2 regions of the Alteromonas sp. G4i13 genome follow, and region 1 is predicted to be linked to the other one. Evidence: predicted binding sites of a transcription regulator. Region 1 holds the regulator's gene; the other holds the start of a gene.
The links. Region 1 encodes ArgR, which controls arginine synthesis, uptake and breakdown. Its sites were predicted from a motif close to ANTGAATANNTATTCANT; they were not measured.

Region 1 (16,045 bases):
ACTGACCCCACGGATAGAAATGGTAATACTCTTTAATGTCTTTTTTCGTAAAGCCTTTGGCTACCTCAGATACGCTCTGAGGGAAAAATCCGTCTTGTTTACCCTTGTTGTACAGGTAATCGTTCTTCTCTTCACTGTCGAAGAAGCCCTGCCAATTGTCGTAAATACCTTGAACTAATGACTGTTGGATAGGGTGATTTTTTAAAACACCGAACCCTGTCTCGCGAAGTGACTTCACGAATTCTTCTTGTGCGTTTTCCGCTTGGTAATCAACAGCAACTAATTGCATAACTTTATCCCGTATATTTTGACTGCGGCATTATAAAGGTAGACGGGCTACAGAAAAAAGTCGCAGAAATTGACATAAATCAACCCCGCGAGGAATTTGCGCGTAATTTACAGAAACCTGACCAGTTAGTCTAGTAAAATCTTGACCAACTGGTCCAAATTAATGAAATTTAACCAAGAGAGAGGTAAAAGCCCGCTAGCGCGGCACTCATTAAGTTAGATAACGTTGCAGCAATAACAGCTTTTAACCCCAGTCTCGCAATTTCTTTTCTGCGTGTTGGTGCCATGGCACCAATTCCACCCATCAAAATAGCGATAGAAGAGAAGTTTGCAAAACCACAAAGTGCAAAGGTGATAATGGCCTGAGATGCTTCAGATAGCTGTGATTGGTTCTCTAGGAAGTTTAGGTAGGCAACAAATTCGTTAACTACCATTTTCTGACCAATAAAGCTGCCTGCAAGTTGCGCCTCCTCCCATGGTACGCCGATTGCCCATGCAAGAGGTTGAAGCACATAACCCAGGATCCCTTCAAACGTCACGTTTTCATAGCCAAATAACCCTGCTGTCCAGCCAATAAGGCCGTTAAACATGGCTATAAGTGCTATGAAAGCGAGTAGCATTGCACCTACGTTTAACGCAAGTTGCATGCCTGATGCAGCGCCACTGGCGGCCGCATCAAATACATTGGCGTAGCCGGTATCTTCCGCATCTACGTCATGTAAATCTTCATTTGGCTTACTGGTTTCTGGCAACATGATTTTTGCCATAAGTAAGCCACCTGGCGCAGCCATAAAGCTGGCTGCTAGTAAATACTTAAGATCTACCCCCATGCCTGCGTAGCCCGCCATTACTGAACCAGCAATTGACGCCAAACCACCCACCATAATGGCAAATAGCTCAGAGCTCGTCATGTGCGGAATAAAAGGGCGAACCACAAGAGGCGCTTCTGTTTGGCCTACAAAAATGTTGGCAGCAGAAGACATGGATTCAGGTCGGCTAGTTCCCAGCGCTTTCTGTAAAAAGCCACCGATAACCTTGATGATCAAACCCATTACTTTGAGATGATAAAGAACGGCAATAAGCGCCGAGAAAAACACGATAACTGGAAGCACGTTAAAGGCAAAAATAAACGCGATCGACTTGTCGCCAATAGGACCGAACAAGAAATTAATGCCTTCTTGGCTATAAGCAATGATGTTGGCGACAAAACGCGTCGCGCTCAACAATACTTCTTTACCAGGTTCAGAATACAGGACAAACGCGCCAACGGATGCTTGAATAGCAAATGCGCCACCAACGGTGCGCCAATTTATATTGCGTTTCGCTGATGATAACGCGAAGGCAATACCCAGAAGGACTGCAATGCCCAGTAAACTCACCATAGTAATGTTCCCTTAAAGAAGCGCTTGCTGAATGTGTGATTTGATCACATCTAATGCAATTTGGTTTTTGCCACCTTGCGTCACTACTACGTCGGCAGTGAAGCGGCTAGGTTCGATAAATTGATGATACATAGGCTTAACAGTTTCTTCGTACTGTTTTGCCACAGATTCAATACTACGACCGCGTTCTTTTAGGTCGCGCATCATTCTGCGCATCAAACAAATATCAAGAGGAGTATCAATGAAGATCTTCACGTCGTACAAAGGAAGTAGATCAGTACGAGCAAGTAGCATGATACCTTCAAGAATAATGACTGGCGCAGGATTTAGACGCTCAGTTTCAGGCAAACGTGTATGCGTTTTGTAGCAGTAATGTGGATAGTCAATAGGCTGACCATCGCGCAATGCTTGCAAGTGTGCTTTTAAAAGCTCATGTTCAAAGGCATTCGGGTGATCATAGTTGTTCTTCTCACGTTGCTCCATGGGAAGATGATCTTGCGCACGGTAATAGTGATCCTCGCGCAGCACTTGAACAGGGCGGCCTTGAGCACTGAAGCCGTTAAACAAATTTTTTGTAAAAAGAGACTTCCCAGAGCCAGAAGCTCCAGAAATGGCAATAATAAGTGGCGATTGCATAGTACTATAAAGCTGATTTTGTTGGTGCAAAGATACGCGTTTAGGCCTCGCGAATCAATGTTATATTCACAAGTTCTCGGTTTTTGGATCGGTCTTTGCTAGAACTTTACCGTATTTTCAAGGTATTGAAGGGCGTTTAGTCAGCTTGCAAAAAATACCAAAAAGTTCTCCAAGTGGTCAGTTTTTATTTGAACAAGTCAAAATATCGCTAGTTACCAATTATCTCTATATCGTCGTCTTTAATACTCGGTAATGCATACGAATGCTGCTTCGAGCGAGAGCCCTCACCTTGTGCTCTGGGCGGGTAGTAGGTTTCTTTTTCATCAACATAACCAGAGAATACATCATCGAGTGCAGCGCGTATTTCGCTGAGGGTTTTATCTAAATTTGCATTGAAATCTGGGCGTTTTCGCTTGGTATGGCCCAATTCGATTAATCGACCAAAACACTTGTTGGCCAGAGCCAGTAGTTCAGTCGGAACGTCTTTATGTGGCTGTAGAGGCTGATCGGGGTGCTCTATACAATATTTTACTAGAGCCGTGTAAAAGCACAGTGGTTTATTCTGCAACGTGATGGCTTTGTCATCGATTCCGTTAGAAATCGTTTTATCTTTTAAGTTGATTACGAGTTTTGGGGAAGGAGGGATAACTTCTTCTAAGGTTGCGCGTTTCCTTTTGGTTTTACTCGAAACAGCAAAAAATGGTGTAACGAGTAATGATGCGATAAGCGCAGTCCAACTAAAAGCAAAAGTACTGGTGACGGCTTTACTTCGCATCTCTACCTTAATGACTTGTTCAGCGTTGACGAAATTTGCCGTAAAAGACAAAGGGTAACCCGTAAAGTCTTCATTGCTCGTCACAATATCTTGGATTCCTCTGACTAGAACGGGGTAGTTTTCGTCCTTAAGCGTGCCGTTTAGTTTTCCAAGATAACGGTAAATGGCGAACTGATTTACAGGCGTGTTAAGGGTGTTGTTTCCAACGTCTAAAAACGCGCTGTCTAGGCTTACCCTTCGCTCTACCTTATCAAGTGCACGGTGAAGAGAAGTATGGTGTGAAAAGTATTGTGCAGTCAAAGCGATGCATTGGAAACATGCTAACAAGACAAGACCATTAAAGATGATAAAGGCTTTGGGCTTAAAATATATTCTCTTACTACCCATTAGTTACACCCTTCCTCTAATGTAATAGTTTTGTAATAAGGTCTAGGATGAGACATTGCAACTTCATGAATTACCGACTGTATAGCGCAAAATAAGTCTGTGTTTTGCGTCTGCATTTTCAAATACCATTGCATTCCACTTACACTTTCCTGCAGCGGCGTTGCATAGTTTCTTGAGAAGTTGTCTTTGTCTTCTTCTGCCCAATATGAGGAGATAATATCAATATCACCCGCGAGCAAAGCTCGTCGCAGTTCTTGGTGAGAACTGAAGTAAACAATATCTAAATTGGAGTCACTGAGTCCGAGGTTCTGCAAAACAGTTTTGGGAACAATATGACCAGAACGGCTGCTCGGATAATCGAGCAATCCTATCTTTTTACCTAGCAAGTACTCTTTAGATAGTAGAGGTCGTTCTCTTAGCGCGATAAAAAAAGCTGAGTAGTCAGGATGCGATGCTACTTTGGTTAATCCATAAATTTGGTCAGCCCCGAACGCATCTACGACATTACTTTTCACCAGCGCTAAATCAACAACGCCATGATTAATGTATCGAAAGGTATCGTAATCACTTTGGCCTATTGTAACTTTAACTTCACCGTATTGGCGCTTAATCGTTTTATCATTGCATAGGCGCTCGCTTGCCATTTCAGCAATTCTACCGTCAGTAACATACACAGAAAAGACGTCGCTATTGCCCTGTAAATCAGTTTTGCAGGTCAAATATTGACCGGTTTGTGGGGCGATGTCACTATACTCATCGGAATTTTGAAAATAGTTTATCGAACCGCACACAAGTGCAGCTAAGATAAAAATTATCCACTTTCCGGTAGCAACAATTCTGAAATTCGTCAAAAAAACGACCAAATGAATTAACGATTTATATAGTGATTTCATCAGTTAAGGTTATTTATTGCAATAGGTAAATTTATTTTATTGTGTTAACTCATTGAAAAATTACGTATTTTTATAAGTAAACCTGATTTTTATTAAACGCTGTTTATTAGTAGCATATCTGCCAAGAATAGAATCAGCTATTCGTCGCAGATTGACAATAATAATAACAAGTAAATTAACCTGACCATGTGGTCAAGTATTATTTTGCAAACTCAATAGCCTCGGGCGATTGCTGTTAAATAAAAATATAAAATTGTAATAAATTTGACACGAACCTTTACGACAATTTGTCGGGTTCAGTGAAAGTCATAGGTTTTATGTAGTACTTTTTGCACTACACTAGGCCGAGTAAAAAAGAATTTTAAACAAAAGGGAAACACACACATGAACTTCAAAGCAAAGCTAAGTCGCGTAGCGATCGCTGTTGCTGTTGCTGCAGGTTTGGCTGGTACAGCCACGGCACAGACAACAACGTCGTCTATTCGAGGCAATGTTGTCACTGAAGCTGGCTCAGACCTTTCTGGCGCGACAGTCACAATTAAACACGAACCAACAGGTACTTCCTCGGTCGCGACCACAAATGAAAACGGCACTTTTTCTTCGCGCGGTCTTCGCGTGGGTGGCCCTTATACTATCACTATTTCAGGTGATGGTTTCGTTCCTGCGAAAGTAGAAAACGTTTATCTTTCTCTAGACCAAGCGTTGGATCTTCCAATTCAACTTGAGTCGTCTCGTAGCACTGAAGTTATTACTGTAACTGGTAGTACTGCAGGCACTGGGTATACTAATGAAGCTCTTAGCACAAGTCTAGGTCTTCAAGCGCTTCAGCAAGTAGTATCGATTGACCGTGATATTACAGATGCGGCTCAACTTGACCCTTTTGCATCAGTAAACGTTCAAAGCGGTGGTTCAAAAGAGCTTAGCATTGCGGGTGCGAATAATAAGTTCAATTCTTTGACAGTGGATGGTGTAGCATTAAACGACCGTTTCGGCCTTAACGCTAACGGTTACCCTACTCAGCGCTCTCCAATTTCTTATGATGCAATTGAATCTTTGTCAATCCAGACCGCGCCGTTTGACGTTGAGTATAACGGGTTTACCGGTGGTACAATCAACGCTGTAACCAAATCAGGCACGAACGAATTCCACGGCTCAGTTGGTTACTATTACACTGACGATTCATTCGCTGGCGATAACAATGGTGATGAAGAATTCAATCTTGATTTCGAAGAAGAAACGTTTGTTGCCACTTTAGGTGGTCCGTTAATAAAAGATAAGCTCTTTTTCTTTGTAGCTTACGATAAATTTGAATCTGTAGCACCGCTTAATCGTGGGCCTGCTGGGTCAGGCGCCGTTAATGAAGTTCCAAATATCACGCTAGATGATGTTGCCCAAGTTTCTCAAATCGTTTCTGACGTTTGGGGCTTTGACATAGGCAACTTCCAGAAAGACGATGTACAAGACGAGAAAGTTCTTGCAAATATCGATTGGAATATCAACGATGATCACCGCGCTAAGTTTACTTATATGCTTACCGACGGTAACTCAATCAATGAGCAAAATGGTAACAACTTCCTAGCGCAAGACGAAGTACTTGGCGCATCTTCTGCGTGGTATGACCGCTCAGAAAAGGTTGAAAGTTTCATTGCACACGTCTTCTCTGACTGGACTTCAGACTTCTCTACACAGTTCAAAGTAGCAAAAACAACGCAAGCTACAGGCCAAGAGTCGCTAAATGGTTCTGAGTTCCCTAACTTTGCCGTTTTCCTACGTGAAGTCGATGGCGATGAAAATTACTTGACGATTGGTCCAGACCGCTTCCGTCACGGTAACTCTCTTGATCAGGACTTCTTCCAAGTTAAACTAGTTGGTATTTACACAACTGGCGACCATATCATGAAGTTTGGTTATGAGCGTGAAGAAGTTGACGTAAATAACCTATTTGCACAAAACTCTGAAGGTTCATACCTATTTAACAGCCTAGAAGACCTTGCAAATGCTGAAGCTTCTGCGCTGCTTTACAATAATGCTATTACAAACGATGAGAACGACCTTCGTGCGATCTGGGGTTACAACTACAACTCACTTTACTTCCAAGATTCTTGGGAAGCGACAGCTGAGTTAACTATTGACGCTGGTATCCGTTATGACTGGTATGAAGCTGAAGGCTCTATCCGCGAGAACCAAAACTTTGTAGACCGCTACGGCTATTCAAACACCAATGATGTTGATGGGCTGGATGTAATTCTTCCTCGTGTGTCATTCCAGTGGTATGCGTCTGATTATACAACTGTACGTGGTGGTATTGGTCGCTTCTCTGGTGGGGCGCCAAGCGTTTGGGTATCAAACAGCTACTCAAATGACGGCGTAATTTCTGACAATTATCAAGACTTTGGTTCTGGTCAGACATACCAAGTTCCTACTACACCAGATGCTGCTACAGGCCAGTACATTCCACAGAACATTCTTGACCAGCTTGCTAACATTGACCCAGATGGCGATGTGAACGCGCTGGCAGATGACTTTGATATACCTACAACTTGGAAAGTAAGCTTAGGTGTTGCGCACGAGCCAGAGATGGAAGAACTAGAAGGTTGGTTGTTCTCTGCTGATGTGCTTTACAACAAGCTTGAAAATGCTACTTACTGGTATGATCAACGCTGCGAAAACCCAGTTAGTACAGCGCCTGATGGTCGTGGTGTTTATGACTGTAGCGAAGGTCCAGAAGCTATCGTAACAAGCTCAATTGATGAAGGTGATTCAATATTATACGCCTTGTCTGCTTCAAAAGCTTGGGATACCTCTTATGGCTCATTCGACTTCTTTACAAGTTATACTTATGCTGACGTAGAAGATATCGGCTATGGTACATCTTCAACTGCGACATCTAACTACTCCGACTTTGCTGCTTATGATCGTCAACAACCACAAGCTGGCACGTCTAACTTCCAGACCGAGCACCTTTGGAAAATGCGCTTCAATTGGAAGAAAGAGTTAATTGACGGCTATGAAACGACTGTTTCAATCTTTGCCGAGCGTCGCTCTGGCCAGCCTTATAGCTACACATTCGATGAAAACAACGCATGTGTGCTAGATGTTGGTGGTGGTCGTTGTGCGCGTGAAAGCCGTAACGATGATGCAGGACACCTGCTTTACGTTCCAGATGGCATCAATGATCCATTGTTTGCAGCAACTTCATTTGGTGGTGACCTAGCAGCTCAGCAAGAGTTCATCGACTATATTAATAGTTCAGAGCTAGCTCAGTACAAGGGTGGAATTGCTGAACGTAATGGCGACAACTCTCGCTGGTCAACAATCATTGATGTGCGTATTCAACAAGAACTACCAGCGCTTTACCCTGAGCATAAGTTGACGGTTTTCTTTGATATAGAAAACTTCGGTAACCTACTGAATGACGATTGGGGCCGCATCGAGCGTACTCGCTATGAATATGAGCGTGCTGTAGTTTCTGCAAATATCGTAGATGGTCAATATGAATATTTTGACTTGAACAGTGATTCACGTATTAAAAACCTAGAAGTGCTTGACCAATCAGTATGGCAAGTTCAGTTCGGTATTAAATACGACTTCTAATTACTTAGTTTAAAAAAGTTGTAGTGTTAGGTGCCACTCTCCTTAACAGGAAGTGGCACTTTTTTATGTCTGCGATTTATCTCACACACCTGTTACTTACCGCGCATAGCCTTTGCTTATGATCTAAGTCCCTCCACTACACGAATTAACTGACGAGAAAATTTTTTAAATGCTCGCAAGGAGGGCTTATGACAAAACGTATGCTAATGGTAATGACGTCTCATGAAATAATGGGTGATACGGGTAAGAAAACAGGCATGTGGTTAGAAGAGTTCGCAGCGCCATATTACGCATTTAAAGATCAAGACTATACGATTACCCTTGCGTCGCCAATGGGAGGCCAAGTACCTATCGACCCAAATAGCCTTGCAGATGATGCGATGACAGACGACGCAATAAGATATACAAAAGATGAACTGGCGCGAAGTGCAATGGCGTCGACCATACCGCTTGAAGATGTGCGTGCTGAAGAATTTGACGCCGTATTTTACCCGGGCGGTCACGGCCCTTTGTGGGACCTTTCTGACAACGCGCACTCGATTAAGTTAATCGAAGACACAATTGCAGCGAATAAGCCTGTTGGTGCAGTGTGCCACGCTCCAATCGTGCTTAAGGACGTTAAAACTCCAGATGGCAAGTACTTAGTTGATGGTAAACAGGTAACTGGATTTTCAAACAGCGAAGAAGCGGCAATGGAACTCACTGACGTAGTGCCTTACTTAGTTGAAGATGAGCTAGTCAAAAAGGGTGGAAAATATGAAAGTGCCGACGATTTCGCCGTAAAAGTGTGTACTGATGGCTTGTTGGTAACGGGACAGAATCCACCATCGTCACGCCCCGCAGCAGATGCGCTAATTAAGCTTTTATCTTAGGAAAGCTTCAGTTAATTACCGAGTCAGAAACCGCATCTTGTATGCGGTTTCTTATTTTTTGATTGTCAGCTTTTGGAGCCATGGCTAAACGTTTTCAAATAAATCTTCAACGCGTTGTCTTAATTCTTCAATTCTTGTCACGTCAGCAGGGGCAATAAAAATCGTGTCATCACCCGCAATCGTCCCTAATACGCCATCTTTTTTACTCAATGAATCAAGTAGACGAGCAATAAGCTGTGCAGCACCAGGGCTGGTTCTAATGATTACCATTACGTTGTTGTGAACGATATCCAGTACTAGCTGTTTAAGAGGGCTTTTAGCCGTAGGCATACCTAGCTCTGGAGGCAAGCAATACACCATGTCACCTCGGGCATTTCGCGTGCGTACCGCGCCGAATTTGCTTAGCATTCTAGAGATTTTAGACTGGCTGATATTGTCGAAGCCTTGTGCTTTTAATGCATCAACAATTTCACCCTGTGAACCGTAACTTTCTGCTTTAAGAATTTCTTTAAAAGCTTTGATGAGTAGCTCTTGTTTTGCGTTTGCCATTAGCGCTCTTTTCTTTTTTGAGGGTTATCGTTAGGAATTATATTTAGTATGCGTATATTGTGCCGTACAGGTAGACTTTGCGCAATTTCTTTGCATAATCATTCATGATAATGAATATCGAGATAAAATCGCCATAAATAACGTTAATAAGACGATCCGGTGATTGAGTTTTCCCCCGCGTTGCATTAGTGTGACGTTCCGTTTAAATACGTGAAGTAATCCCATAGGAGAAATGGTATGAAAGTAGCCGTGTTAGGTGCTGCCGGTGGTATTGGTCAGGCGCTGTCTTTGTTGTTGAAAACACAATTGCCAGCAGGTTCAGATTTAGCGCTTTACGACGTAGCGCCAGTTGTTCCTGGTGTTGCCGTTGATTTGAGCCACATCCCCACTGCGGTAAAAGTAACCGGTCACGGTAAAGATGACCTAGCTGATGCACTAACTGGAGCAGACGTTGTTCTAATTCCAGCGGGTATGCCTCGTAAGCCAGGTATGGATCGCTCTGATCTATTCAACATCAACGCCGGCATTGTTAAAAACCTAATCGAAGGTGTAGCTGATAACTGCCCGAACGCGTGTGTTGGTATCATCACTAACCCAGTTAACACTACTGTTGCTATTGCAGCTGAAACGCTTAAAGCAAAAGGCGTTTACGACAAGAATAAGCTTTTCGGTGTAACGACACTAGACGTTATCCGTGCTGAAACGTTTGTTGCTGAACTTAAAGGTGTAGACGTATCTTCTGTGCACGTACCGGTAATCGGTGGTCACTCTGGTACAACTATCCTTCCTCTACTTTCACAAGTTGAAGGCGTAGAGTTCACAGACGAAGAAGTTGCTAGCCTAACTACTCGTATCCAAAACGCGGGTACTGAAGTTGTTGAAGCTAAAGCGGGCGGCGGTTCTGCAACCCTATCAATGGGTCAAGCAGCGGCACGCTTCTGTCTATCTCTAGTTGCAGCAATGCAAGGTGAGAACGTTGTTGAGTACACTTATGTACAAACTGACGACAGCGACGACGCAGCATTCTTTGCACATCCAGTTCGCCTAGGCGCAAACGGTGTTGAAGAAATCTTGCCATACGGCGAGCTAAGCGCATTTGAAGAAAAAGCGAAAAACGACATGCTTGAAGGCCTACGTGGCGACATCAAGCTAGGCGTAGACTTCGTAAACGGCTAATTGGTGAGTGTCATTGGCAGGCCTTTGAACGTAGGCACGCCGTGAATACTTCCCTGTAGGCTTCGCCACCGCATCCCTGCGGTGGAGAGCCTACTTATCAAAGCCCCGCCAACTCCGAATATCTCAATAGCCTAATCACTGAAGTTTTTTTAGAAAAGAGCAGTCTGTTACGACCTTACGTATCCAGCCTTTTTTGTTGCGTCTTTGTAGGCTTTGTCGCGGCATCCTAGGCACAGAAGCGCCTATTTATTAAAGTACCGCCAATTAAGCATTTTACCCATAGCTAGCAATAAGTTTATTTCCTAATTGACTTACTGTGTCTGTAATGGCTCTATTCTAAACAACTTTATTGGGCCCATCGCGACTGGGTAGCCTTTGTGTAATGCGTATGTATAGCCGGAAATCATGTTGTCCGTAAGAACGAATAGGATAATCTTTGAAGCGAAAGTTGTGTGGGAAGCTTCAATTTCGATGACTCGAGCATCTATGCTTACATCGTCAGCAGTAAATGGTGATTGGACTTCCCTAAATGCGTCTTCCCCTTTTCTATAAACGCGCAGTGAGCCTCGTTCGCTTTCGTACAATTCGAGTAAAGCTAATTCGGGTCTATCTAAATACTGCATAACACCAATCCAAGTGCCAAAAGGATGATTAGCGATATGCTGCTTTGCATTAGATAGTATCTGCTTGCGGTTTTCTAAAAACTTTCTCGGCGTTGACTTTGCTTCCTGTTTAACGATTAGATAAGTCTGAGAAATATAACTTTCTTTGTCCTTATAGCTCGACTCTAATACGTTAAAAGCGTTATCTAAGTGAGGCGAAAGAGTAAGCGTGCGTGTAACATCACCTTCGATCGTTGTTTTAATTGTGCACCGGTTTTCTATGCAAGTGATGTCGTCATTGGTAAACGGTGTGCGACGCATTTTTTTGAAGCCTCCTGGGATGGCGATTTCAAAAAAGCTGTGTTCGCCACTTTCTTGTATTTGAAGCAACCTAAATGTCGTTTCATCTTGACTTATGCCTTCCCACAAACCCGGGGGTAATTCCATTGTGCTTGCGAAAGAGAGCTTATTAAACGAAAGCAAAAGCAAAGTAGAAAAGGTTAGTAGTAAAAATGTTCGCACTTTTTATTCCCTTAAAATGTATGGGGTACAAATTTTGTTACTAACTATATGCGTATTTTGTTGAGTCACAAATACATTCGTTATTTACTAGTGACTTGAAGCTCTTTTTGTTCGAATTAAACAAGGATGTGTTATGACTTTTTTTAAATGCGCTAGTTTACTTTCCATCACATTTTTTAGTTTATGCATTAACGCCAATACGGTTGCGGCAACAAGCAATACGGCGTCATTGGCAGACACTGCGTTTGCTCAGTTGCCTGAAGCATTAACGCTCAAAGGCGATGCACTTCCCTTTACCGATTACAAGGCATGGTTAGCACATGTGCAAAGTAATAATCAAAAAGTTGCGTTTGTGGATCGATGGCAAAAAGCGGTCAATCCTAAAAAGTTCAATGCACTCATGAAGGATACAAGTGCCCAGTGGATTGAATACGAGTCGGATGGATTGAAAATTTCAGGTGTTATGGTGTCGCCAAAGCATGTTGGTGACAAAAAACTCCCCGTGATTATTTATAATCGCGGTGGTAACCATAAACATAATGTAACGCGCATAGCCGTGGTTGAGCGTCTAATGCCGCTTGCGCAGCAGGGTTATATTGTCTTAGCGAGTAACTACCGCGGTGCTAAATTTAGCCAAGGTAAAGATGAATTTGGCGGCGATGATGTAAACGACGTTTTGCGACTGATTGAAATAGCCAAACAGTTACCTAATGTCGACTCTAACAAGATTGCCTTATATGGCGTGAGTCGTGGCGGCATGATGACATGGCAGGCGCTTCGAAAGAACACAAGTGACATTGCCAGCGCAGTGATTGTAGCAGGCCCGTCTGATTTGCATACAACTGTGGCGCGCCGTCCAGACATGCAGGCGCTGCTTAATAAACTTGTTCCGAATATGGAGCAAAACCAAACAAAAGCCCTTGATGAACGCTCAGCGGTAAAATGGATTGATGAGCTAAATCCTGATGTACCTATTTTGCTAGTGCACGGAAGCGCAGATATGCGCGTTGATGTTTCACATTCGCTTAAGGCGGCACAGCATCTAAAAGACAATAACCACTCGCATAAGCTGGTTGTTTACGAAAACGGCGATCATAGTTTAACTTTCTATCGCGATAAAGTGGAAAGCGAAATCAATAGTTGGTTAGCGGTGCACTTTCAATAACGCAATAAAAAAGCCCGCAACGAAATACGAAGCGGGCCTCTTTAATTTAAAGGGTTAGCGTACTTAACCTGTGTTACGCATACCAATGGCAATACCGGCAATAGTTACCATCATGGCGCGTTCTAGGCTGGTGTTCTGTGCATCGTCACCGGCTTTACGGATACGATCTAAAAGCTCAATTTGCAGGTAATGAAGTGGCTGAAGGTATCCTGCACGGATCTCCATCGACTCTTTACCCTGCGGGTCGTTCTTCATAATGTCGTCATCGCCTGTGATAGCCAAGAGTGACGAGATGCTTTCTTTAAGCTCGCTACGTAATGCTTCACCAAAGTGTTTAAGCTCTTTTGGTACCAAGCGCTCGTCATAAGCTTCGCTAATACGTGGGTCAGCTTTATGGAACACCATGTCTAGCATAGAAAGACGTGAACGGTAGAATGGCCATTCGCTGAACATCTCGTTAACCACTTTCTCATTCTCAGGGGTCTTCACGCTATCAATAGCACGCATAACGCCTAGCCAGCTTGGCAGTACCAAACGGGTTTGTGCCCAAGCAAATATCCATGGAATCGCACGTAGGCTCTCAATACCGCCTTGAGGCTTACGCTTCGCAGGTCGGCTACCTAGTGGGAGTTTGCCTAACTCTTGCTCTGGCGTTGCAACACGGAAGTAAGGTACGAACTCTTTATCGTGACGCACGGTTGCACGGTAGTTATCGCGACCTTGGGCTGCCATTGCAGTTATAAGCTCTCGCCACTCTTCTTTTGGTGCCGGAGGCGGGAATAACATGGCTTCAATTATAGCGCTAGCGTAAATACCCAAGCTGCGTTTAGCCAGCTTAGGCATACCGAATTTATAGCGAATAGTTTCGCCTTGTTCTGTTACGCGGAAACCGCCTTCTAGTGAGCCAGGAGGTTGTGAGTAAATAGCCGCGTGTGCTGGCAATCCACCGCGGCCAATTGTACCGCCACGTCCGTGGAATAGGGTCAGGCTTACGTCAAACTCATCAGCAATGGCAACCAATGCTTCTTGCGACTGATACTGTGCCCAGCCAGCAGCCAATGCACCAGCGTCTTTCGCTGAATCAGAGTAACCGATCATAACGAATTGACGGCCTTTAACGTAACCGCGATACCAGTCGATAGACAGAAGTTTGCGCATTACGTCAGGTGAGTTGTTCAAATCGTCTAGCGTTTCGAACAATGGTGCCACTGGCATAGGCCAATCTACACCACTTTCTTGAAGTAGAAGCTGTACGGCCATGACATCTGACGGCTCACTGGCCATAGAGATGATATAAATACCAAAGCCGTGCTTGCTGTGCTTCGCAATTACCTTACAGGTATCAAGCACTTCTTTCACGTCGTCAGACGCGTCCCATTGCGCAGGGAAAAGCGGGCGTTTTGAGCCAAGCTCGCGTAATAAGAAAGCTTGCTTGTCGGCTTCGCTCCACTGAGCATAATCACCAAGACCAAGATAGCGAGTGAGTTCGCTAAAGACGTCTGCGTGACGCTCAGAGTCCTGACGTACATCAAGGCGCAGAAGGTGAATACCGAATACTCGAGCACGGCGAATAGTGTCTAGTAACAGTCCGTTTGCCACGACCTGCATACCGCAGTCTAACAATGACTGGTAGCAAAGCATTAACGGCTCGATTAGCTCATCGTCGCTTTCTATCCAGTTTGAAGTATCTGGGTTCTTACCTGCTAAGTAGTCGCTAATGCCATCGCGGGTTGCGATGAACTTGTCAACGAGTGGACGAAGAAGGGCGCGGTATGGCTCGTTGGCGTCGCCGACTTTTTCGCGTAACGCGTCGTTGCAGTCGTACATTGAAAGCTCAACTTGTAAGCGATCAAGATCAATAGCGAAAAGTTTGGCTGCACGCTTTCTGGCAAGTAAGAGTACTTGCTCAGTCACTTTTGACGTTACAAATGGGTTACCGTCTCTGTCGCCGCCCATCCAAGAACTAAATTGAACAGGAGAAGCATCTAGCGGCAGTGAAACCTCATAATCTTCATTTAAACGGCCGTCAAGCTCGCGCATGAAATCAGGTACCGCTTCCCACAATGAGTTTTCAATAACCGAGAAGCCCCAGCGCGCCTCATCAACAGGTGTAGGGCGTACAGAACGAATTTCTTCAGTGTGCCAAGCCTGTGCAATAAGGTCGGCAATGCGGGTTTCAATTTTTTTACGCTCAACGTCATTAAGCGATTCTTGGTGAATGGCCTGAAGGCAGTTCGCCAATTCTTTATGTTTGTGGATAAGTGTACGGCGCGTAACTTCAGTAGGATGCGCGGTCAGTACAAGATCGATGTTTAGCTTAGCAACCGCATCTTGAACTTTCTCTGCGGTTAACTCAGCTTTATCTAGGTGTTTGAACAGTGCATCTATCGATGCATCAACATTCATTGCTGCGTTGTATTCTTGCTCGGCAATATTACCTAAGTTCAAGAATTGTGCGAAGGCACGGCCAACAGTAAGCAAATCGCTGTCAGACATTGTTTTGAAAGTTTCTTTCAGTTCTTCGCTACAAGTAGCGTCTCCCTGATAAGAAGCTCGGCCGCCTTTTCGAATCTTTTCAATACGGTCTAGCCACTCCTGACCTAATTGATTTTTGATTGTTTCACCAAGGGTTTTACCAAGGTATCGAACGGTATCTTTCAGTTCAGCATCGTAGTGTGTTTGCATGCTTTCCTCCTAAATATATGGGCCTAACCATACTGTGTCCTTTGCGACTTGTCTAACCACTTTCGGTTATAATTTACAACATTTTGATACTTTTGCACCCTAGTTAACATTGCTCAAAGCAAGATATTTTATGGTGTGGTACACTCTTGCACCGGAAAATGCAGAAACATTCTCGCGTTATGCGTTTTGTTTGAAATTTGTACTGCATTTGTAATTTAATTTCAGGAGTTCTTGTGACTGACACATTCAATACAGTAGAAACCCAAGCAAGTTACGGCATTGGTTTTCAAATGGGTCAACAATTACAATCAAATCCGTTTGACGGACTAGCGATTGACGCTGTTGTAGCTGGCCTAAAAGACGCCTTCGCAGGTCAAGCGCCTCAGGTTGATAACGACACACTACGTGATGCGTTCGGCGAAATTCACAAGCGTATGCAAGCGGCTAAAGAAGAAGCTAGCAAAGCGGTTATTGAAGAAGGCACAAAGTACCTTGAAGAAAATGCGAAGCGTGACGAAG
Region 2 (16,045 bases), on a different contig from region 1:
TTTACCTTGGTTTCTTCGCTCATCCAGTCTAGGTTTTCAATACGCTCACCTAGTGCTGTACGCAAGTTCTCAACCAGCTCCGCCATCTGCTCTTTTGAGCTTTCTGGGAAGTATTCGTTTACGTAAATCTTGCCGATAGCAAAACCAAGTGACTCAGTACCAGACATTTGGCTCACTGCGCGTTTCCAACGAGGACGAGGCTCTTGCTGACCGCTTAGTGTACGACCAAAGAAGTCAAAGTTGGCTAGGTAGATATCTTCAGAAAGGAAATCCGCATTGTTTGAAATAGTGTGATATTTCAAGTACGACTTCCAATCAGCGAGATCAGCTTCGTTAATAATTTTAATAACGTCTTTTACTGGCTCAGGCTGTGTAATATTTAGCTCAGGTACCTTATAACCGGTTTGAGCAAAATACGTATCCCAATCAAAGCCAGGGTACTCGTCAGACAGCTTGCTACGTTCAATCTGGTTAAGAGTAAGATCGCGGTCACGGCGTTTTTCGCGAGGCCACTGAATTTCTGCAATTTGTGTTTCAAGGGCAAGAATGTTCGCCGCTTTTTCAGCTGCGTTTTCTTCGCCTGCAAAATTTAGCATCTGCTCGATGTGCGCTACATAAGCTTCACGAATTTTAACAAAACGTTCGCTATCGCTCAGGTAGTAGTCGCGATCAGGAAGGCCTAAACCACCAACACCAACACTTAATTGGTATTCATTTGGGTCAAGGCGGTTGTACCACATACCGCCGCCAATTGGCGTGGTTGAGCCTACTAACCAGCTGTTACCAAATGCTTTGGTTAGGTCAGTTTTGTTTTCAATGCTATCGATAGACGTGAGTACGTCTTTAATTGGCTCAATACCTTTTTCGTTGATGGTATCTGTATCCATATAAGCAACGAAAAAGTCGTGAACAAGCTTTTCTTCTGCATTTAGAGAAGACTTTTCCATTAGCCCATCAATGATGTTTTTAACTTGCTCTTCACTACGCTCTGCAAGACCCGTAAACGCGCCGTAGCGAGTTTTGTCAGCGGGCAGCTCGTAGTTGTCGTACCATGTACCGCTCGCGTACATGAAGAAGTCATCACCAGGTTTTACCGCTTCATTACGAGCGGTCAAGTCTACGCCAAAAGAGCCTAGTTCCGCTTCGCCCTTCATTTCTGGCGCTTCAACATTGCTGGTTTGCTCTTGGGCTTTTTCAGGCTGACCGCAACCAGCAAGTCCCAAAGATGCCGCAATCGCTACGGCAAGAAGTTTATATTTCATCGTTTTTCTCGTTGTGATTATAAGTGTCGTCGTTAGGTGCAGTGACACTCGTTGTTTTTAAAGTAGGCACAAATTCCTTGTTAAACGGTAAAGCATTCCGTGCCTGATTAAAATAGCTTGCGATATGTGGCGTTTCTCGCTGTAAAAAGTCTGCTACAGCAGTGTGAAACGACGGATGTTGTAATTTGTGATGAGAACGGCAATAAATGGGCTCGAAGCCTCGAAGTATTTTATGTTCACCTTGGGTGCCGGGATTAAAAAGCGATAGCTTTTTCTCAATGGCGAATTCAATGCCTTCAAAATAACAGCAGGCAAAATGTAGCCCGTCTATTTCTTTCAGTGCTCCCCAGTATCTGCCATACAGTCCTGTCTCATCATAGAAAAAGAGGGCGCTGGCTACTGCTACCTCATTCTCTATTGCCGTAACTATAAGCATGTTATCGCTCATGCTCTCGACTAGCTGCTCAAAGAACGCATCGTTCAAATATCCCACGTGACCGCTTCGTTTTAAATAGGTTACTTTGTAACACTTTGTGAAAAACTGCAGTGTCTCTGGGCTAATCTCACTGCCGGTATGATGGGTGAAGCGAACGCCTTGCTCGTTCAGTTTACGTCGACTTTTCTTGATATCTTTTCTTTTGCGGGAAGTAAGCGCGTTAAGAAAATCGTCGAAATCACCATAACCGTAGTTATGCCACTGAAACTGAACCGCGTATCGGGTCAGGTAGTGGTTGGGAATACTGGGTTGAACTTTGAATTGGTCATTAGGCAAATCATCGGCTAATTCACTGGCCTCAGGCTCGTCTTTACCAATAAGTTGAGCTGAGGTGCTTTCATTGGGAAATAGCCAATGAAAAGAAGATAAAGCCTCACCAAAAACGGACTCTACATGCGCTGTCAATGTATTTTCCAGTTCACTTAAAAGTGACGGAGTAAGCGCAATGTGCCCATCAGAAAGTAGTCTAGAGCCTGTTACAGGCGTGAAGGGGATGGCCGATATCCATTTAGGATAATAGTCGAGACCGTGCTGTGCATAAGCATTAGCCCATGCGTGGTCAAACACGTATTCACCGTAGCTGTGAGTTTTCAGGTAGCCGGGAATAACGAGATTAACAGCCTCATGCTGACCTTTCGCTATAGCAATATGGCAAGGCTGCCACCCAGATTCATTGCTGCACGAGCCGCTGCGTTCTAGCGCATGTAAAAATTCATAAGAAACGAAAGGACCCGATTCTTTTGCGAGGTATTGCCAGCGCTCTTTAGAGATCTGTTCAATCGAATCTATTATTGTTATGCGATAGTTGGATGCTGTCATGCAGTTTACATCATGTAGAGGTTAAGTGCGTAAAACGCTAGATAGTCGCAATGTACGAGTAATTAACGCTAAAATAACGCGGTTTCTACGTTTAATACAGAAGAGTAAGTTTACAAAAATGTCAGAGTTCGACCGAAAAATCATTACCGACGCGATTACTCGCATGCTGGCACGACGAGAGCATAGCTTTAACGAGATTATGCGAAAGTTGCAGCAGAAGGGAATAGCGAGTGATGCTTTCATGCCTATTCTGGAGGAATTCAAAGATGCTGATATCCAAAGCGATGCTAGATTTGCAGAAAGCCGAGCTCGCGCACTGTATTTAAAAGGGAAGGGACCCCGCGCAATTAAATTAGACTTACAGCAATACGGTGTAGATGAAAGTACTGCAGAACACGCAATGAGAGAGATTGACGCTGACTGGTTTGAAAGTGCTAAAAAAGTAAAAGAGAAAAAGTTTGGCGAGTTTTATGAAACCGAATTCGCGTTGAGACAAAAGCAGAAACAATTTCTTCAATATCGTGGCTTTTACCAAGATCACATTGAATATGCTGTAAGCGCAAACGAATCTAGCTAAAACGGCTGGTTTATGCTCATGTTTACCGACAAATAGATGCCGTTGGCGATTCGTTTTATGAATACTGGCTATTTTCGTCTACTTAAAGTGAAATTTGAGCCTATCTTCTCCCCGTTACACTTAACAAAATTGCGTTATCCATGGTATTGTTGCGCAAATTTGTGTGCATTTTAATTATCCAGAGAATTATAGCGAGGATAAGCGTATTGCGTATTCGCAAACTGCCCCGATTATAAAGCTCATTAGAACAGGCAAATCGCACGTTTCAAAAATAGAATAAAGGAAGTTAGGTTTTCAATGACATTATCAACTGCTGACTTACGTAACAAGTTTATCGATTATTTTAAAAGCCATGGCCACCAAGCGGTGGCGAGCTCGTCACTGGTTCCGGCAGATGATCCCACACTTCTTTTTACCAACGCGGGCATGAACCAGTTTAAAGACTGTTTTTTAGGTGCGGAAAAACGCAGCTATACCCGTGCGGTATCGTCACAGCGCTGCGTTCGCGCAGGTGGTAAGCATAACGACCTTGAGAACGTAGGTTACACTGCGCGTCACCATACCTTTTTTGAAATGCTGGGTAATTTCAGCTTTGGCGATTATTTCAAAAAAGAAGCGATAGAGTTTGCGTGGAATTTCCTTACCAAAGAAATTGGTTTGCCAAAAGAAAAGCTCTTAGTCACCGTTTATTCTGAAGATGACGAAGCTTTCGACATCTGGGAAAACCATATTGGTGTTCCAAAAGAAAAGATTATTCGCATTAGTACGTCAGATAACTTCTGGTCTATGGGCGATACCGGTCCATGTGGTCCTTGTTCTGAAATCTTTTACGATCACGGTGCGCACATTTGGGGAGGTCCTCCGGGAACACCAGAAGAAGACGGCGACCGCTTTATCGAAATTTGGAACCTGGTATTTATGCAGTTTAACAAACAAGCTGACGGTACCATGGAGCCACTCCCTAAGCCTTCAATCGATACCGGTATGGGCCTAGAACGTATTTCCGCTATCTTGCAGAACGTGCACAGCAACTACGAGATCGACCTTTTCCAAAACTTGATCAAATCAGCAGCATCAATTGTTGGAAGCGAAGATTTAGAAAATAAATCGCTACGGGTCATCGCCGATCACATTCGTTCGTGCAGCTTCTTAATTTGCGATGGCGTTATGCCATCAAATGAAGGGCGCGGATACGTATTACGTCGCATTATTCGTCGCGCTGTCCGCCACGGCTATCAACTTGGCGCAAACGATATTTTCTTCTATAAGCTTGTAGCATCACTTGCCAAAGAAATGGGTGAAGCGTATCCAGAACTTGTAGACCAGCTACCGGTAATTGAAAAAGTACTACGTGTTGAAGAAGAGCAGTTTAGCAAAACGTTAGCCCGTGGTATGGCTATTCTAAACGATACACTAGAAACTCTAGAAGGCGACACAGTGCCGGGTGACGTAGTGTTTAAGCTTTACGACACCTATGGTTTCCCTACTGACTTAACCAATGATGTAGCGCGTGAGCACGACCTTAAGATTGACGAAGAAGGTTTTGAAGCTGCTATGCAAGCACAACGTGCCCGTGCACAGCAGGCTAGCAACTTTGGTGCAGACTACAATAGTAAACTCGCCATTGACCACACAACCTCATTTACTGGGTACACCGATGTAGAAGGCCAGGCGAATGTGGTTGAACTTATTGCCGACAATGCGTTTGTTGAGAAGCTTGAAGACGGTCAAGAAGGCGTTGTGGTATTAGACAGCACACCGTTCTACGCTGAAAGCGGTGGTCAGGCAGGTGACAAAGGTGTGCTTCGCGTGGCAAACGGTGAATTCATCGTTACTGACACCCAAAAAATGGGTAATGCGTTTGCACACAAAGGTATTGCTAAAGGTTCGGTATCTAAAGGTGATACGGCAACCGCAGCGATTGATGCAGCAAATCGTGAAGCCATTAAAAAGAACCACAGCGCAACGCATTTACTTCATGCAGCACTGCGTGAAATTTTAGGTGAGCACGTAACTCAGAAAGGTTCATTGGTTGAAGCGCCGCGCATGCGTTTTGACTTCTCGCATTTTGAGGCAGTAACGGCTGAGCAACTTGCTGAGATTGAAAGACGAGTTAACCAAGAAATACGTGCAAACCACACGTTAGCAACTGAACTAATGGATTTGGATGAAGCCAAAGCATCAGGCGCAATGGCGCTATTTGGTGAAAAGTACGACGAAAAAGTTCGCGTGGTAACCATGGGGCCATTCTCTGTTGAGCTATGTGGTGGTACTCACGTTACACGTACTGGTGATATTGGCTTGTTTAAAATTACCAGTGAAGCGGGTATTGCATCGGGCGTTCGACGTATCGAAGCAGTTACTGGCGAGCATGCACTTGAAGTCGTGCAAACCCAACAAGCGACACTGTCTTCATTGTCTGCGTTATTGAAAACAGACAGCCAAAATGTACTTGATCGCGTAGTTTCTCTACAAAATCAGACTAAAGAACTAGAAAAAGCACTCAATTCTGCGAAACAAAAATTGGCGAGTCAGCAAGGTGCTGATATGCTTAGTAATGCAGTAGAGATAAATGGCGTTAAAGTTCTTATTGCGAATTTGGAAGGTGTTGAAGCGAAGTCATTGCGTTCAATGATGGATGACATTAAAAACCGAATTGGTGAAGGGATCGTAGTATTAGGTGTGGCTAATGACGCGAAAGTGAATCTTATTGCTGGCGTTACTAAAAACCTCACTAGTAAAGTTAAAGCGGGCGAGCTAGTTAACTTTGTTGCATCACAAGTAGGTGGCAAAGGGGGCGGTCGTCCAGATATGGCACAGGCAGGCGGTGACCAGCCTGAAAACTTGGGCCAGGCGCTAGATTCGGTTAACGCTTGGTTACAAGATAAGCTATAATTATTTTTGTGTATAACAGTGAGTTTTTGAAGTGACGCAGAAACATGGAATCACTGTCGCTTCCATCGGGTCGTGCCGATGGGTTGGCAAATCTTAATGGATGATGTTCAGTATTAAGGAACAGGAGCAAGCGAATGCTTATTTTGACTCGTCGAGTTGGTGAAACGCTTATGGTTGGTGACGATGTAACCGTTACCGTACTAGGTGTAAAAGGGAATCAGGTACGTATCGGTGTGAATGCACCAAAAGAAGTTTCTGTGCACCGTGAAGAGATATACATGCGCATTCAAGCAGAAAAAGGCGGTCAGCCAGGCTCTGCAGAATAATTGCATTATACGCTTCATTGGAAAAGGTCAGCTTACGCTGGCCTTTTTTGTTTTAAGTGAGTAAATCTTATCGGGCTTTAGCGCAAGTCTATTGTTTCTGTTCTATTTCGCCAGAAATGACGTTGTGATGTCTCGCGCTAATGACCAAGTTAAGTCTCTGGGTCGTGCACAGCTTTTTTCTAGCACAATGCCTTCTGGGTGGACGATTTTTAAATAGAGACATATACCGCTTTATTTGAGATTTTGGAGCGTTTTTAAATAACTTAAGTAAGTAATACGAATCAGCGTACTTGGTTATGAACAAATAAATTCAAAACTTTTTGATATTATTCTTGAAAAATTGACTAAATTATTAAGGCGGGTCAGTTAAAACTGCAATGAAGCTGCGCATATTCAAATGCAAATTAACGAGCATCGTTAAATAAAATTCGGTTTAATTGCTTGTATTGCGAACAAATTACTGGTTTTTTGCTCGAATCGTTTAAAATGGCAGCGGGTGAACAATTTCTTTATAAAAAAGGTTTGACTCAGGCCAATGAATCCGTAAAATGCACCCCGCAGTCAAGGAGAGGTGGGTGAGTGGCTGAAACCAGTTCCCTGCTAAGGAACCATACGCATATACGCGTATCGAGGGTTCGAATCCCTCCCTCTCCGCCATTATTCGTTGGCAGTGACGGCCAACAACAAGTTTTGCGCGTGTGTAGCTCAGCTGGATAGAGTACCTGGCTACGAACCAGGCGGTCGGAGGTTCGAATCCTTCCACACGCGCCACTTATTTTAAAGCGTCACCTTTTGATGTAAAATTCAAAAGTACACAAGTTTACGCGTGTGTAGCTCAGCTGGATAGAGTACCTGGCTACGAACCAGGCGGTCGGAGGTTCGAATCCTTCCACACGCGCCACATTGAAAAACCCACCTTTTTAGGTGGGTTTTTTCATTTCTACTCCTTTTATTTTTGTTCTCTCCACTTTCGTCTAAGCGCACTGTTTAAAATTTAAGCTAAACTTAATGTGTCTAACAGCAGTAAAGCGCGAGGTACGCTATGGCACATCCATCTACTACTTTTCGATTTTTAGCAGAACCTACCGACGTAAACTTTGGCGGTAACGTTCACGGTGGCATGCTCTCTATAACAGCTTAATGAAATGGATTGACCAAGCAGCCTATGCCTGTGCCGCGCAGTGGTCCAAATGTTACTGCGTCACGGTGTCTGCCAATGGCATACGTTTCATAAAACCTATAAAAGTAGGTCAGCTAGTTGAGATAACCGCATCGTTGGTACACACTGGAGCGTCAAGTATGCATATCTATGTTGTGGTTAAATCGGGCGACGCCACGGAAAACACTACGTCTGTCGCAAATCGCTGTTTTATAACTTTTATGGCGGTGGACTGTGAGGGAAGCCCAGTAAATGTGCCTGCTTACGTACCCGAGGATGAACGACATATGCAGCTAGAATTAGTGGCGATGCATGCGAAAGATTTCGCTAAACAGCTAGACAGTGACTTTACGGAAAATATAGGCTTTCATTAAGGCGTGAGTATAAATGAACGTAAACGTAGATTGCTGGCATCGGCAACGCTTATGCTAATTCCTAAAATATACTTTTGTTGCAAATTTATTAAAGAATAATGCATTAAGTTTCATTTTGGCGGGTTTTATTCATTTTAAAGTGGTTTTTTATGCTGCTTTGTTGTGTTTTGAAAAACCACGTGATACTTATTCAGGTACGAAATAACAACAGGTTTGAATATGAATTCGGGATCCGTCGCTAGCCTGCTCTTTGAAGCAGCTTCTCTTATGCTTATAGGAATGGTATTTGTTTTCTCATTCTTAGGGCTTCTTATTGTGGGTATTCATCTCATTGCCCGATTTTGTGAAGCTTTTCCCGGTGAAACAGCAGAGCCTTCAGCTCATTTAAAAGGGCCTTCAGCTAATTTGAGTCGAAACAATCAAGCGGTACAACCAGGAATAGACGGAAACGTTATCGCAGCTATTTCTGCCGCAATTCATACCCATCGCCAAAATTCTAAAAAATAAAGCCTAATCAGGAGTTACCATGTCTAAGCCTCTGGCCCTTACCGAGCTGGTTCTGCGTGATGCCCACCAATCCCTTCTTGCTACGCGCATGCGTATTGAAGATATGCTTCCCATAGCGGAAAAACTAGATAAAGCTGGCTTTTGGTCAGTTGAATCTTGGGGTGGTGCTACATTTGATGCCTGTATTCGTTATTTAGGGGAAGACCCTTGGGAGCGCATCAGAAAGCTAAAAGCAGCCATGCCTAACACGAAACAGCAAATGCTGTTGCGTGGTCAAAACCTATTGGGTTACCGCCATTATGCTGACGATGTTGTCACTCGCTTTGTAGAGCGTGCTCACGAAAGTGGCGTAGATGTATTTAGAATTTTTGATGCCATGAATGACATTAGGAATTTGAAAACCGCAATAAAAGCGACCATAGACAGTGGCGCTCACGCGCAAGGGACAATTTCTTATACGGTAAGCCCTGTGCACAATCTTAAGCTTTGGCTCGAAATGGCGAAACAGCTTGAAGACCTAGGGGTTCATTCTATCTGCGTAAAAGATATGGCTGGGCTTTTAAAACCGTACGAGTGCGAGGCATTGATTACCGGATTAAAAGAAACGGTTGATGTACCAATTGCCATGCAGTGCCATGCCACAACAGGGTTGAGTACGGCGACGTATCAAAAAGCTATCGATGCCGGTATTGATATGCTGGACACGGCTATTTCTTCAATGAGCATGACTTATGGTCATAGTGCAACTGAGACCATGGTTTCTATCGTAGAAGGTACAGAGCGCGATACGGGTATTGCACTACCCGAACTAGAAGAAATTGCCAGTTACTTCAGGGAAGTAAGAAAGAAATACAGCAAGTTCGAAGGCAGTCTCAAAGGGGTAGATGCACGTATTCTTTTGGCTCAAGTACCGGGCGGAATGCTAACCAACATGGAAAGTCAGCTCAAAGAGCAGGGCGCTGAAGATAAATTCGAAGAAGTGTTAAAAGAAATTCCACGGGTAAGGGAAGATCTTGGGTTCATTCCTCTTGTTACGCCAACCTCACAAATCGTGGGCACGCAGTCAGTGCTTAACGTACTCACCGGCGAGCGTTACAAAAGCATTACAAAAGAAACCGCAGGCGTTCTTAAAGGTGAATATGGCGCTACCGCAGCACCAGTAAACAAGGAGTTGCAGGCGCGTGTGCTTGATGGCGCAGAGCCCGTGACATGCCGGCCTGCTGACAATATTGCACCAGAGCTGGATACACTGAGTAAAGAGCTTGATGAACTGGCTCAGAAAAAGCAACTCTCGCTGTCAGACGATAAAATTGATGATGTTTTGACTTATGCCTTATTCCCGCAGATAGGCCTAAAGTTTATCGAAAACCGCGGCAACCCTGATGCGTTTGAACCTGCACCTAGCGCGCAAGAGTCGCAAAGCTCGAGTGCGCCTAAGCCTGCTGAAGCCAAGTCAAGCTCACAAGGGGCTACCGCGAGTGAAACTTACGACGTAAACGTAGATGGAAGAGTGTATCGCGTAGAAGTGGCACCTTCAGGTACGCTGACGAGCGTTACACCTGCTAGTGGCTCTCAGACGCAAGCACAGCCTCAAACCAACAGCGCTGCGCCATCAGACTCTAACTCTTCTCAGTCTATTGATGCACCGCTTGCAGGTAACGTATTTAAAGTTTTGGTGAGAAACGGCGACAGCGTGTCAGAAGGCGATGTGGTGATGATCTTAGAAGCCATGAAAATGGAGACAGAGATCCGCTCCGCATTTACAGGTACTGTTACTGACATTACCGTTGGTGAAGGCGATGCCGTAACCAGTGGTCAACCGTTAATCTTATTGGGGTAGTACATGGATAAGTTAATGGTACTTTGGGATAGTACCGCGCTTGCGCACTTTGAAGCCGGCCAGCTGATTATGATGGCAGTGGGTTTCGGCTTGTTGTACTTGGCCATTGTTAAAAAGTTTGAGCCATTGCTTTTACTGCCCATTGGTTTTGGTGCATTGCTTACTAACATCCCTATCGCTGGTTTTTCAGAAGCGGGTGGCTTGCTGCACTACATATACAAAATCGGCATAGATACAGGGGTATTTCCTCTGCTCATCTTTATGGGGGTAGGCGCAATGACTGATTTCAGTGCACTTATTGCTAACCCCAAAATGTTGTTACTTGGCGCAGCTGCGCAGTTCGGTATTTTTGCTACTTTGTTTGGCGCGATAGCGTTAAACCTTATACCTGGCTTTGAGTTTACGTTAAAAGACGCGAGTGCCATTGCTATCATAGGTGGCGCGGATGGGCCTACTGCCATTTTCCTCGCCTCACGCCTTGCGCCTGATTTGCTCGGTGCGATTGCAGTCGCTGCATACTCTTATATGGCGTTGGTACCTATTATCCAGCCACCTATCATGAAAGCGCTGACCACAAAAGAAGAGCGCGAGATAAAAATGGGTCAACTACGACCTGTGTCAAAGCGAGAGAAGATTATTTTTCCGCTTGCTGTTCTGTTTATGACTATCTTGTTTTTACCTGCAGCAACGCCACTTGTCGGTATGTTCTGCTTCGGTAACTTAATGAAAGAGTGTGGCGTGGTAGACAGATTGAGCAAAACAGCCCAAAACGAGCTCATCAATACGGTCACTATTTTCCTTGGTTTAGCAGTAGGATCAAAGCTATCAGCTGAAGCATTCCTTACGGTCGAGACTTTAGGTATTTTGGGGCTTGGGGCTATCGCGTTTGGTATAGGCACTGCCGCAGGCGTACTCATGGCCAAGCTTATGAGTAAGCTGTCTGGTGGCAGTATAAATCCACTGATTGGCGCAGCTGGCGTCTCTGCTGTGCCGATGGCAGCCAGAGTGGTGAACAAAGTTGGGCTAGAAGCAAACCCTCATAACTTCTTACTTATGCATGCAATGGGACCTAACGTGGCTGGTGTGCTAGGTAGTGCGGTTGCCGCAGGTATTCTATTGGCTCTGGTTGGCTAGAAAGCACGAATGCATTGCTGTACAAGGGGCAATTTATTTGCCCCTTTTTTATTGCATGGCGTTTGTTCAAAAAAAGGCTTTCTAGGGTTTTCTTTTTGTGACGAGTCGAGCGTGCCAGTTCGGAACATAAGTGCGCTTCTCAAAGAAAACAGCACCCAAACGATAAGCTCTTTATTCTCGAATTGTGTTTTGTGGCACCAGTGATTGGTAGGCGGTAACGAGTTTCTTAGTGCGCGTATGCTGGGGCCACCTAAAGATAGTTTCGGTCTTGCCTTCTTCTACAATTTCACCGCCTTCCATCACAATAATCCTGTCTGCAATGTGTCGTACAATACCCAAGTTGTGACTAATAAAGATAAACGCCAAGCCAAGTTCTTGCTGAAGCTTCAATATAAGATTCACCGTTTGCGAACGAATGGAAGGGTCTAACGCTGCAAAGGGTTCATCAGCCACTAACACTTTGGGCTTTAACACAATGGCTCTGGCTAGCGCTACGCGCTGCTGCTGTCCATCAGAAAGCATATGTCGATAAAAGTAATAGTGTTCGCGCAAGAGGCCTACCTTCACCAACATATCTTCTATAATTGGTTTGCGTTCTGCTTCGCTTAGGCCTGTATTCAAACGCAATGGCTCATCCAAAATTTTTCCCACAGGAACCGATGGATTCATCGACTCGGAGCTATGCTGCAAGATCATACGAATGTCATGGGTACGTTTTTGCTGGCTATCTTTAGACTGATATTTGGCTAAATATTTGTGTGTGTTAATTTCAATTTCACCTGCATCAGCAGGCAGTGCACCTACCAAGAGCTTAGCCAACAGGGATTTACCTGAGCGGTTTTCACCAATTATTGCAATGGTTTCACCGCGCTTTACGCTTAAGTTCACTGGACCAAGTTGAAAAACTTCAGGACGTTTTAGCCAACGTTTCCTCTCGTTATGAATAAACGTGAGATCTTTCACCTGCATGATATCCATTACAGCTTCTCCATATGTAGAGGGAAGTGACAGCTGTAATTGTGATCGTGAATTTTACGCACGGCTGGCGTTTGTACACAGGCGCGCTGTGCACGAGGGCAGCGCGGACCTAATCGGCAACCAATAGGCAAATGCTGTAGTGTGGGAATAGAGCCACCAAGCGTGGGTAGCAGCGATTTCGGTGGTAAATCTTTTCTGAAGCTCGGCGCGCTGTCTAGTAATGCTTTTGTGTAAGGGTGCAGAGGGCGCTTCTTAATGTGCTTCATTCTACCTGATTCTACAGTCTGCCCTGCATACAACACCGTCATAGAGTGAGACATACTTGCAATTGCCAGTAGGTCGTGACTAACAAACAAGATCGAGAGCGAGCGGGTCTGATTCAAACGCGTGAAGAGCTTCAGAATTTGTGTTTTTGTTGTAGGTTCCATTCCCCGAGTTGGATCATCGGCGATGAGCAATTTAGGCTGTGAAACCAAGGCCATCGCAATCATGAATTTTTGACCTATGTCAGCCGGTATTTGATGAGGAAAAGCGCTTAAATAATGCTTGTGGTACTTTATTCCTACTTTGTGAACGGTGCTTATTGCGATCTTTTTGCGGTGTTGTGCTCGTTGCCAGAACCAGCTCCCTTCAACAAATTCATCGGGAATGCTCTCTTCCAACTGCTCTCCAAGCGTTGCCGATGGGTCTAAACTTGCCTGTGGGTTTTGGAATACGACCGCTATTTCTCGGCGCATTACCTCACGACGCTGCTGCACAGACATACTCAGCAGGTTTTCACCATTCCAACTCATGCGGTCAGCCGTTAAATTCCATTGGCTAGGAAGGGCTCCGCAAATGGCGGACACGATCAAGCTTTTGCCTGAGCCAGATTCTCCTACCAGTGCGCGAATCTCCCCGCTGCTAACTGACAGGTTAACTTTGTCCAACGCTTTAATTGCGCCATCGCTGCTCTGCATTTCCAAGGTGAGGTTTTTAATATCAAGCATTGGCATATTAATGACTCACTCTTTTTCTAAGTGCTGAACGCAAACCGTCACCCACAATGTTGATAGATAGCACCATGAAGAATATTGCCATTCCGGGGACGGCAACGTTCCACGGTGCTAGATAAGCAACATCTAGCCCATCAGCTAGAATAACGCCAAGTTCAGGAAGCGGTGACTGTGCGCCTAAATTCAGAAAACCAAGTGCAGATATGTCGATAACGGCAATAGAAAGTGCAAGCGTGCCCTGTACAACCAGCATTTCGGTCATGTTGGGTAGTATAGAATGAACAAAAAGTTGCCATCTACTGGCACCGTCCAATTTAGACGCCACTATATATTCTTTTTTCATTTCGGCGCGCACAAAACTTCTTGTGTGGTGCACAAACTGTGGAATAAGTGCAAGGGTAATTGCCCACATGCTGTTAACCAGACCGGTACCCAATATTGCAACGATAATAATCGCAATAAGTAGCGTGGGAATGGCCATAAGTGCATCGAGTAAGTGGTTGACGATACTTGAGCGAACACCCCGCAGCATGCCAGCAAAGGTCCCAAGGCTAACGCCGACTAACATGGCAAGCACAACAGTAATGAATGCGGAGCCTAGTGTGATGCGACACCCATAAATTATGCGGGTAAATAGGTCTCTACCCAACGCATCAGTACCGAAAATGTGCGATATAGAGCCATTAGCTAACCAGCTAGGCGGTATTAACAGTCCGTCGATATTTTGTTCCACGGCATCATAGGGAGTGATGATTGGTGCGAACAGCGCGCAAACAACAAACAACGCCAGCATAATCAGGCCAAGCATGGCGATGTGGCTCGCTTTAAATGATGCCCAAGTCCGTTGCCACGGCGACGGATGGAATTCTTCGTCGTATAAACTAAACTGTGGCACGTTCGTATTTCTCTCTGCTTGGGTCAATCATTCGGTTAAACAAATCAACGAGAATCGTGAGTGTAATTACTACCGTGGATACTGCCATCATACCAATTCTAAGGGCAGGGTAATCTCGCTGATAAATAGCTTGAATCAGCCAATTACCGATCCCCGGCCAAGAAAACAAGGTTTCGACAATCATCGCGTTCGTTATTAATGTCGTAATTTGTATCGCCATTAGCGGTAAAATGGGCAGTAACGCGTTGCGCAGAATATGACGAAAGAATATCTGCCAACTTGAAAGGCCTCTAGATATTGCTGCAGCGATATAGGGGCGGTGTTTCACGTCTATAACAGAACGTCTTGTTATACGTATCATCGAAGCGGTGGCGATAGCACCAATGGCAAACGTAGGTAATGCTAAGTGCGATAACGCATCCTTGAAGGCTAAGGTCTTGTTTTCTATGTCAGACAATAATATATCAATGAGAATAAAGCCTGACACGGGTTCGATGTTATAAAGCAAACTGATACGACCCGACAGCGGTGCAGCGTCTAGCTGCAAACTGAAAACCAATATAAGCAGGAGCGCAAACCAAAAAACAGGAAAAGAATAGGTTGTTATACTTGCACTATTTATTAGGTGATCCGACGTTGAATAGCTGCGAATCCCCGCATAATAACCAAGCGGTATTCCAATGAATAACGCCATCAACATGGCATAGGTTGCCAGTTCTATTGTGGCTGGCATCGCAATACCTACCTCTTCTCTTAACGGCAGGCCTGACGTAAAGCTGTATCCCCAGTCACCAGTGAGCAAATTGCCTACATAATAGAAAAACTGGAAAATATAGGGCTGATCTAGTTTAAATTGCCGCTCCAATGCCGCGCGTTGAATTTCATTTTGCGGCACGAGTCCTGTTAGGTTTTCAAGTGTATCGCCTGGAAAAAGGTAGGCGAGTGAAAACGACATAATCGCTAACACCAAAAGCGTTAATATAAATAAAGTGCAGTATCTTACGAGGATCTGGATCACAGTGCTTTTTTTACTCCACCAAAGCGTACACCGCCAAAGGGATTAATGGTCATTCCTTCTAGTTCATTCCTGTATGCCTGATAGCGATAGGCATGTGCGATGGGAACAAGAGGAAGGCGTTCGTATAATAATCGGTTAACTTGCCGGTATATGGCTGTGCGTTCTTCAATATCATCTGTCTGAAGAGCGTCGTTGAGTAACTTATCATAGTCTTCACTGCACCACATGGCACGATTTGTACCTGAGGGTATAGCGCCACAGCTCAATAGCGGACGATAGAAGTTATCTGGGTCTCCGTTGTCGGCAGACCAACCAATTAATACCGAGTCGTGCAGGCCTTCCTGAAGATGGCGTCTGAAGGTAGTCCAATCGTAACTGACAATGGTTGCTTCTACGCCTACATCACGCAAATAACGCTGAATGAGCTCGGCCATCTTTGTTGCGTTAGGATTGTAAGAGCGTTCAACAGGCATAGCCCATATCGTCATAGAAAAGCCGGCCTTAACTCCGGCGTCAGCTAATAATTTGCGCGCTAGAACTGGATTGTAGGCGGTATCGTCTGCGTCATTTTGAAACGCCCAGCTTGCCGCAGGCAGCAGGGTCTTAGCTCTAGTAGCACTGTCAAAATACACCGCTTCTAGCAATGTGTTCTTATCGATTGCGGCCGCTAGCGCACGTCTTACATCTGGGTTATCAAAAGGAGGGCGTTGAGTGTTAAACGCCCAAAATCCAATGTTTAGTCCTGGTTTTTCCGCTAGCGTCAGATCTTC

Region 2: a site for ArgR is predicted at 7,996-8,013, ahead of ACFI6J_RS15675 (OadG family protein). Genes of this name have one in related genera too.

The regions. Positions count from the first base shown of each region.
Region 1 is NZ_JBHNYX010000020.1:27,144-43,188, forward strand. It holds gene ACFI6J_RS11490 (isopenicillin N synthase family dioxygenase) at 1-289, opposite strand, end outside; gene ACFI6J_RS11495 (NupC/NupG family nucleoside CNT transporter) at 459-1,670, opposite strand; gene udk (uridine kinase) at 1,683-2,306, opposite strand; gene ACFI6J_RS11505 (hypothetical protein) at 2,515-3,468, opposite strand; gene ACFI6J_RS11510 (PhnD/SsuA/transferrin family substrate-binding protein) at 3,468-4,361, opposite strand; gene ACFI6J_RS11515 (TonB-dependent receptor) at 4,746-7,955, shown strand; gene ACFI6J_RS11520 (type 1 glutamine amidotransferase domain-containing protein) at 8,144-8,827, shown strand; gene argR (transcriptional regulator ArgR) at 8,912-9,376, opposite strand; gene mdh (malate dehydrogenase) at 9,614-10,552, shown strand; gene ACFI6J_RS11535 (hypothetical protein) at 10,864-11,676, opposite strand; gene ACFI6J_RS11540 (alpha/beta hydrolase family protein) at 11,810-12,841, shown strand; gene ppc (phosphoenolpyruvate carboxylase) at 12,905-15,526, opposite strand; gene ACFI6J_RS11550 (FKBP-type peptidyl-prolyl cis-trans isomerase) at 15,760-16,045, shown strand, end outside.
Region 2 is NZ_JBHNYX010000034.1:4,308-20,352, forward strand. It holds gene ACFI6J_RS15630 (M13 family metallopeptidase) at 1-1,262, opposite strand, end outside; gene ACFI6J_RS15635 (GNAT family N-acetyltransferase) at 1,252-2,577, opposite strand; gene ACFI6J_RS15640 (regulatory protein RecX) at 2,696-3,154, shown strand; gene alaS (alanine--tRNA ligase) at 3,452-6,049, shown strand; gene csrA (carbon storage regulator CsrA) at 6,184-6,375, shown strand; tRNA gene ACFI6J_RS15655 (tRNA-Ser) at 6,941-7,032, shown strand; tRNA gene ACFI6J_RS15660 (tRNA-Arg) at 7,070-7,146, shown strand; tRNA gene ACFI6J_RS15665 (tRNA-Arg) at 7,200-7,276, shown strand; partial or broken gene ACFI6J_RS15670 (acyl-CoA thioesterase) at 7,418-7,908, shown strand; gene ACFI6J_RS15675 (OadG family protein) at 8,128-8,415, shown strand; gene oadA (sodium-extruding oxaloacetate decarboxylase subunit alpha) at 8,435-10,255, shown strand; gene ACFI6J_RS15685 (sodium ion-translocating decarboxylase subunit beta) at 10,259-11,389, shown strand; gene ACFI6J_RS15690 (ATP-binding cassette domain-containing protein) at 11,561-12,367, opposite strand; gene ACFI6J_RS15695 (peptide ABC transporter ATP-binding protein) at 12,367-13,362, opposite strand; gene ACFI6J_RS15700 (ABC transporter permease subunit) at 13,364-14,257, opposite strand; gene ACFI6J_RS15705 (ABC transporter permease) at 14,244-15,212, opposite strand; gene ACFI6J_RS15710 (ABC transporter substrate-binding protein) at 15,272-16,045, opposite strand, start outside.